2 regions of the Cupriavidus sp. UYPR2.512 genome follow, and region 1 is predicted to be linked to the other one. Evidence: riboswitches for the same ligand, from Rfam matches in the RefSeq annotation. Region 1 holds a riboswitch; the other holds the start of a gene.
What was found. A riboswitch is a leader RNA that binds a small molecule or an ion and turns the genes downstream of it on or off. The one in region 1 is predicted to bind glycine.

Region 1 (3,406 bases):
GCCAGCAAAGGTGCCCAGTGCTTCCAGCGTGGTGTTGCCCACGCCGCGGCGCGGCGTGGTGATGGCGCGGATAAAGGCGGGATCGTCGTCGGGGTTGGCAATCAGGCGCAGGTAGGCGCAGATGTCCTTGATCTCGGCCTTGTCAAAGAAGCTCTGGCCGCCCGACAGCACATAGGGAATCCGTTCGCGCCGCAGGATCTGCTCAAACAGCCGCGCCTGGTGGTTGCCGCGATACAGGATGGCGTAGTCGCGGAACTGCGCGCGGCGCTCGAACTTGTGCGCGGACAGGCGGAACACCACCGACTCGGCCTCGTGCTCCTCGTCGTTCATCGGGTGGATGGCGATGGGGTCGCCCATGCCGTGCTCGCTCCACAGTTTCTTGTCGAACAGCTTGGGGTTGTTGGCGATGACCGCGTTGGCCGCTTCCAGGATGCGCACCGTGGAGCGGTAGTTCTGCTCCAGCTTGATCACCTTCAGGTCCGGGAAATCGGTCTGCAGCCCGCGCAGGTTGTCCAGCGTGGCGCCGCGCCAGCCATAGATGGCCTGGTCGTCGTCGCCGACCGCGGTAAAGGCCGGCGCGCGCAGGTGCGAGCCGCCCGCCAGCAGCTTGAGCAACTGGTACTGGCAGGCGTTGGTGTCCTGGTATTCGTCGACCAGGAAGTAGCGCAGGCGGTTCTGCCACTTGAGTTGCACGGTTTCATTGCGCGCGAACAGCTCGGCGGGCAGGCGGATCAGGTCGTCGAAATCCACCGCCTGGTAGGCGTGCAGCGTGGCCACGTAGTTGCGGTAGACCAGCGCGGCCTGGTGCTCGTCGGCATTGGCGGCCTGCGCGATCGCTGCCTCCGGATCGACCATGCCGTTCTTCCACAGCGAGATCGTGCCCTGCACGCCGCGGATCAGCTTCTTGTCGGTGGTGCCCAGCTGCTCCTGGATCAGGCCGAAGCAGTCGTCCGAATCCATGATCGAAAACTGCGGCTTCAGGCCGACGTGTTCGGCCTCCATGCGCAGGATCTGCACCCCGAGCGAGTGGAAGGTACAGACCGTCAGCTGCTTGAGCGGGATGCGCTTGCCCTCGCGCGTTGTCTTGCCCTCCATCAGCTTGCCGATGCGCTCCTGCATCTCCTTGGCGGCCTTGTTGGTAAAGGTGACGGCGGCGATATGGCGCGGCTCGAAACCCTTGTCCTCGATCAGATGCGCAATCTTCTGCGTGATCACCCGGGTCTTGCCGGAGCCCGCCCCGGCCAGCACCAGGCAAGGGCCGTCCAGGTAGCGGACGGCTTCGGATTGGGCGGGGTTCAGGCCATGGGTCATGCGAGGGATGCGGTTGGAGGCAGCGAAATCAGCAGGAACAGCGGAAGGCCAGGCGGGACACGCCAGCACCCCAAAACGGGCGCGGCGGCAAAGCTGGCGATGTTAACACGCTGGCCGCGGCAGGTCAGTCAGCGCAAACCGCGTTGACGGGGCCGGTTGTGTCACCGGCGTAACACTTCGTAAAGGCCGGAGCCAATCGCGCAAGCCAACGCTCTAACTGATATGTCCCCGGCCTGCGCGGCGGGCTTGACATGCTTAAATCATCACATCGGAGCCAATAATGAAAACCCTGCAGACTTTGACCAAGGTGACCCTGATCGGTGTGACCGTCGCGGCCTTTGCCGGTTGCTCGGACATGACCCCGAAGCAACGTAACACCGCCATTGGCGCAGGCGCGGGTGCCGTGGGCGGCGCCATCCTCACCGAAGGCAGTGCGCTGGGTACGCTGGGTGGCGCGGCCGTGGGCGGCGTGATCGGTAACGTTGTCACTGACGACAAGAAGAAGTAAGCCAGGCCGCCGCAGGTACGGCAGGCTCCTCCTGGCTGGTTTGACAAAGGCCGGGGCCTCCCGTACATTGCGCGCATCCGACCGGGAGAGCGCGCATCGCCTGCGCCGCCGAAGGGGTATCACCCGAAAACTCTCAGGCACCACGGACCGATCGGATCGGCATGCAATATGCACACGATGCATGCCGCACTCTGGAGAGCGGCACCCGCCATTCGTGGCGAGCGTGCCCACCGAAGGGGCGCACGAGGACGGGGTCCGATCAGGATCCGCCTTGTAATCTCTCAGGTATCGAGGACAGAGGGGTCATCCGCCGCAGCGGATTGCTACGCCACATTCAGGCGCGGCGAGCGTTGCGGCGGATGGCCCTTTTTTGTTTTCGCCAACCGAGACTGCCCCGAGGATTCCATGACGCTCCAGGCCACGCCCCTCAACGCCATCCACCGCGCCCTCGGCGCCCGCATGGTTGATTTCGGCGGCTGGGACATGCCGGTCAATTACGGCTCCCAGATCGAAGAACACAATGCTGTGCGCACCGACGCCGGCATGTTCGACGTGTCGCACATGTGCGTGGTCGACCTCACCGGCGCCAATACCCGCAGCTTCCTGCGCGGCCTGCTGGCCAACAATGTCGACAAGCTGCAGACCCCGGGCAAGGCGCTCTACGCCTGCATGCTCGATGAGAAAGGCGGCGTGATCGACGACCTGATCGTCTACTTTTTTGCCGAGGACCGCTTCCGCCTGGTGGTCAATGCCAGCACCGCGCTGGGCGACATCGAATGGATCCGCGCGCGCAATGCCGCCACCGGCAGTGATGTGACCATCACGCCGCGCCGTGAAGATGTTGCGCCTGCTGGCGTGCAGCCTCTGGCCATCGTCGCCGTGCAGGGGCCCAACGCCCGCGCCAGGGTGTGGAGTACCTTCCCCTCGACCCAGCCTTCGGACACGCTCAAGCCCTTCAACGCCGCCGTGGTCCAGGACCCGGCCATCGGCGAGATCATGGTGGCCCGCACCGGCTACACCGGCGAAGACGGCTTCGAACTGGTGGTGCCGGCCGAGAACGTTGCCGCTGTCTGGGAAAAGCTGCATGCCGCCGGCGTGCGCCCGGCGGGCCTGGGCGCGCGCGACACCCTGCGCCTGGAAGCCGGCATGAACCTGTACGGCCAGGACATGGATATCAACACCTCGCCGCTGGATGCGGGCCTGGCCTGGACGGTGGACCTGCAAAGCGAGCGCGACTTCACCGGCAAGGCGGCGCTGGCCGCGGCCGGTTCGCGCCAGCAATTCCTCGGCCTGATCCTGCGCGACAAGGGCGGCGTCCTGCGCGCCCACCAGAAGGTGATCACCGCGGCCGGTGACGGTGAAATCACCAGCGGCACCTTCAGCCCGTCGCTGTCCCAGTCCATCGCCTTTGCCCGCCTGCCGAAGGGTGTCGCCGTGGGCGATACCGTGCAGGTGGAGATCCGCGACCGCAAACTCAACGCGACTGTGGTTAAACTGCCGTTTGTGCGTAATGGCAAGGCACTCGTGAGCTGAGGCTCATACCAACGGTCGCCCTCGCCTGCCGGCGCTTTTCGCTACTTGCGCCGG
Region 2 (3,406 bases), on a different contig from region 1:
GCGGCGGTGAACTGGGCCTGCAGCGTATTGGTGATGTCGTAGCCAAGCTTGAGCTTGAGCTGGTCCTGCACCGTGTGCGTGACGCCCTCGCTGTTCACGCCCATCACCACGCGGTCGCGGCCGGTCTGGTCCTGGTCGAAGTAGGCGCCGGAGACCGGCGTGTCCGCCGCGCCCGCGGGCCGGGTGGAGCGCGCCGCGGTATAGAAGCTCAGCGGCTGGCTCTTGCTGTCCTGCCGGTCCACGCTGACCAGCCACGAGAACGGCCCGACGCGGTCGCCCACATAGGCGTTGGCGTGGACCCCGTTGAAGTTGTCGTGCGTGCCGTACAGCCCGAAGCGCTGCGTGAACAGCTGCACACTGGCATCGCCCTCGAACTTCTGCGGCGTGCGCGTGGTGATCAGCACCGTCGCGCCCAGCGAGTTGCCGGGATACAGCGCCGAATACGGGCCGTACAGCACATCCATGCGCTCGATCTCGGCGCTGTTGACCAGCGACCAGCGCGGCGGGAAGCTGAAGTCCGAACCCAGCAGGTTGGACAGCAGCAGGCCGTCGGCATAGACCAGCCCCCGCGCCGACTGGCGCGAACTGGTGCTGCGCACCGAGATGATCGAGTTCATATCGCCGATGAAGCGCTTGCGTACGGCGAGGTTGGGCGCGTATTTGAGGGCGTCTTCCGTGTTCACCACATTGAAGTCGGCCATGCGGCGGCTGCTGATGCCGTAGGCTGGCGAGGGCGCGTTGGGCGGTATGGCCGGCGTCTCGCCGCGCTCTGACTTGGCCGAGACCACCACCTCCCGCAGCGGCGCGGGCGCGTCCACCGCCTGCGCGGCGGCAACAGCGGGGCCCATCAGCACCGCCGAAACGGCCAGCGCAATGCGATTTTTCTTCACCGGGAAACCTTCTTGTCGTCTTTTTGGCTCGCCCCACCTGAGCGCAGCATACGGCGCCTCTCCCCGAGAGCGAGCGCTGACATTTTATGGGGCATGGGGATGCAGGCCGATGCGACATAGCGACGCGGGCTGCCGGGCCATATTCGCCCATATCCGCGTTAACCCGTATATCCAATACAGGGCCTAGTCTCTAAATTGCCACGACTGGCCTCAAGCCAGCGTGATGCAGGGAGAGACTGCGCGCGGCGCCCGCCGCGGACAGCGCCGAAGGAGCAACCGCCCCGGAAACTCTCAGGCAAAAGGACCGGCATCACCAGTCAGTGCACTCTGAAGAATGCCGGACACTATCGTCCGCCGGCATACCGAAGGAGCAAGCGCGCCCCGCCCTCGCGGCCGGGTGTCGTGAATCTCTCAGGTCCAGAACAGAGGGGGCGTCCGCCACGCATATTGCGTCCGGGCTCCCACCATCGACGTTCCTGGAACCTGCAGATCATGAAATCAATCGCTGTCATCGGCGGTGGCATCACGGGTGTCACCACTGCCTACGCGCTGGCCCGGCGCGGATTCTCCGTCACGCTGTTCGAACGGCACCGCTATGCCGCCATGGAGACCTCGTTCGCCAACGGCGGCCAGTTGTCGGCCTCCAACGCCGAGGTCTGGACGCATTGGTCGACCATCGTCAAGGGCATGAAGTGGATGCTGCGCAACGACGCCCCGCTGCTGGTCAATCCCCGGCCGAACTGGCACAAGCTGTCCTGGTTCGCCGAGTTCATCGCAGCGATCCCCCACTACCGCCGCAACACCATCGAGACCGCGCGCCTGGCCATCGCGGCGCGTGAGCACCTGTTCGCCTGGGCGGCGCAGGAAGGCATTGATTTCGACCTGAAGAAGGAAGGCATTCTCCATATCTACCGCGACAAGGCCGGCTTCGAGCATGCCGGCCGGGTATCGGCGCTGCTGGCGCAGGGCGGACTGGAGCGGCGCGCCGTGACGCCCGGGGAGATGCGCGCGATCGAGCCGACGCTGGCCGGGTCGTACTACGGCGGCTACTTCACCGAGAGCGATTCCACCGGCGACATCCACAAGTTCACCAACGGCCTGGCGGCAGCCATCGATCGACTGGGCGTGCGCTGCCTGTACGGCCAGGACGTGCGGGCGGTGAAGACCGACGGCAGGCGCGCCACCGTGACGGTGCAGGACGGCGCCGACACGGCCACCTCCAGCTTCGACGGCGCCGTGATCTGCGCCGGCACCGCCAGCCGCGCGCTGGCCGCGGGGCTGGGCGACCGGGTCAACATCTATCCGGTCAAGGGCTATTCGATCACGGTCAACCTGACCGACGAAGCCAGCCGCGCCGCGGCACCGGTGGTAAGCCTGCTCGACGACGAAACCAAGCTGGTCACCAGCCGCCTGGGCGACGACCGCTTCCGCGTGGCCGGCACCGCCGAGTTCAACGGCTACAACCGCGATATCCGCGCCGACCGCATCCGCCCGCTGGTGGAATGGGTGCAGCAGTGCTTCCCTGGCGTCAGCACGCGCAGCGTGGTGCCTTGGGCGGGCTTGCGGCCGATGATGCCGGACATGCTGCCGCGCGTGGGGCGCGGGCGTGCGGCATGCATCTTCTACAACACCGGGCATGGGCACTTGGGGTGGACTTTGTCGGCGGTGACGGCGGATTTGGTGGCGGGGGTCGTTGACAAGGCGCTGGGAACCGCGCCGGCTGCGGTACCGGGCGCTGCCCTGGCACTGGGCCAGGCCTGATGTTGCGGGGGTAAAGGGCTCAGGTAAGTAAGCCGCACGCGCATTTTCAAGAGTCAGCGATTTCTGAATCAGCTGCATGGATTCAAACTTCGCCCGCGCCTGGAAATGCGACGTCTCTCATCGATTCCCCGGTACCGACAGGAAATACTGGTGGCGTCATCGGATCACCGATGATCGGGTGTGGAAAGCCCGGATGTTTAAGGTGGACAGGCGTTGCGCTTGTAACGTGCAACGCCTGTGTGCTCGCACGAACCAAGCTGGTTCCCTGGCGGGCCGGGCGAGGCAGCCGCAAGGCTGGCCGGTTCCCCACCTTAGACCGGTCTTTCCACCCTCGCTGTCTGGCCCGCCGCCCTCATGTGGAAATGAGTGGCGCGCATTCACTAGTGGGGAATCAATGACAACGATCGATGAAATGACCAACGAATGTCTGCAGCAGGTTCGCGCAGGAATTGACGGTGTTCTCGTACTCCTGGATCACGAAAGCGAACGCTCGGAGGGCTGCTTCAGCGCGCTTTGCCTGCTTGGCATGGTGAAGACGCAGCTTGATGGGCTGATGACTGAACGACAGCGGCTGCAATAGCAGCTCGCGGGTGTGACGGTGACTCTGCACTGTCACACCTCGTCCTGCGGGAATCAGAACTGATACACCACCTGCAACCCAGCCGCCAACGCGGCCGTATGGAACGCCGCGGGCGGCATACCGACAAAACACGTCATACCAGACTGAGCCCAGCCGAGAGCCCAGTCCTCCGCGC

Region 2: another riboswitch for glycine. It lies ahead of A3A5_RS0131745 (D-amino acid dehydrogenase); the one in region 1 lies ahead of gcvT (glycine cleavage system aminomethyltransferase GcvT).

Annotation. Positions count from the first base shown of each region.
Region 1 covers NZ_KB903142.1:7,721-11,126, forward strand. Annotated here, with positions in the region: gene A3A5_RS0123550 (UvrD-helicase domain-containing protein) at 1-1,311, opposite strand, end outside; gene A3A5_RS0123555 (glycine zipper 2TM domain-containing protein) at 1,592-1,819, shown strand; glycine riboswitch at 1,892-1,979, shown strand; glycine riboswitch at 2,001-2,127, shown strand; gene gcvT (glycine cleavage system aminomethyltransferase GcvT) at 2,225-3,352, shown strand.
Region 2 covers NZ_KB903175.1:11,815-15,220, forward strand. Annotated here, with positions in the region: gene A3A5_RS0131740 (TonB-dependent receptor) at 1-890, opposite strand, end outside; glycine riboswitch at 1,108-1,207, shown strand; glycine riboswitch at 1,208-1,326, shown strand; gene A3A5_RS0131745 (D-amino acid dehydrogenase) at 1,338-2,651, shown strand; gene A3A5_RS0131750 (DUF1484 family protein) at 3,046-3,231, shown strand.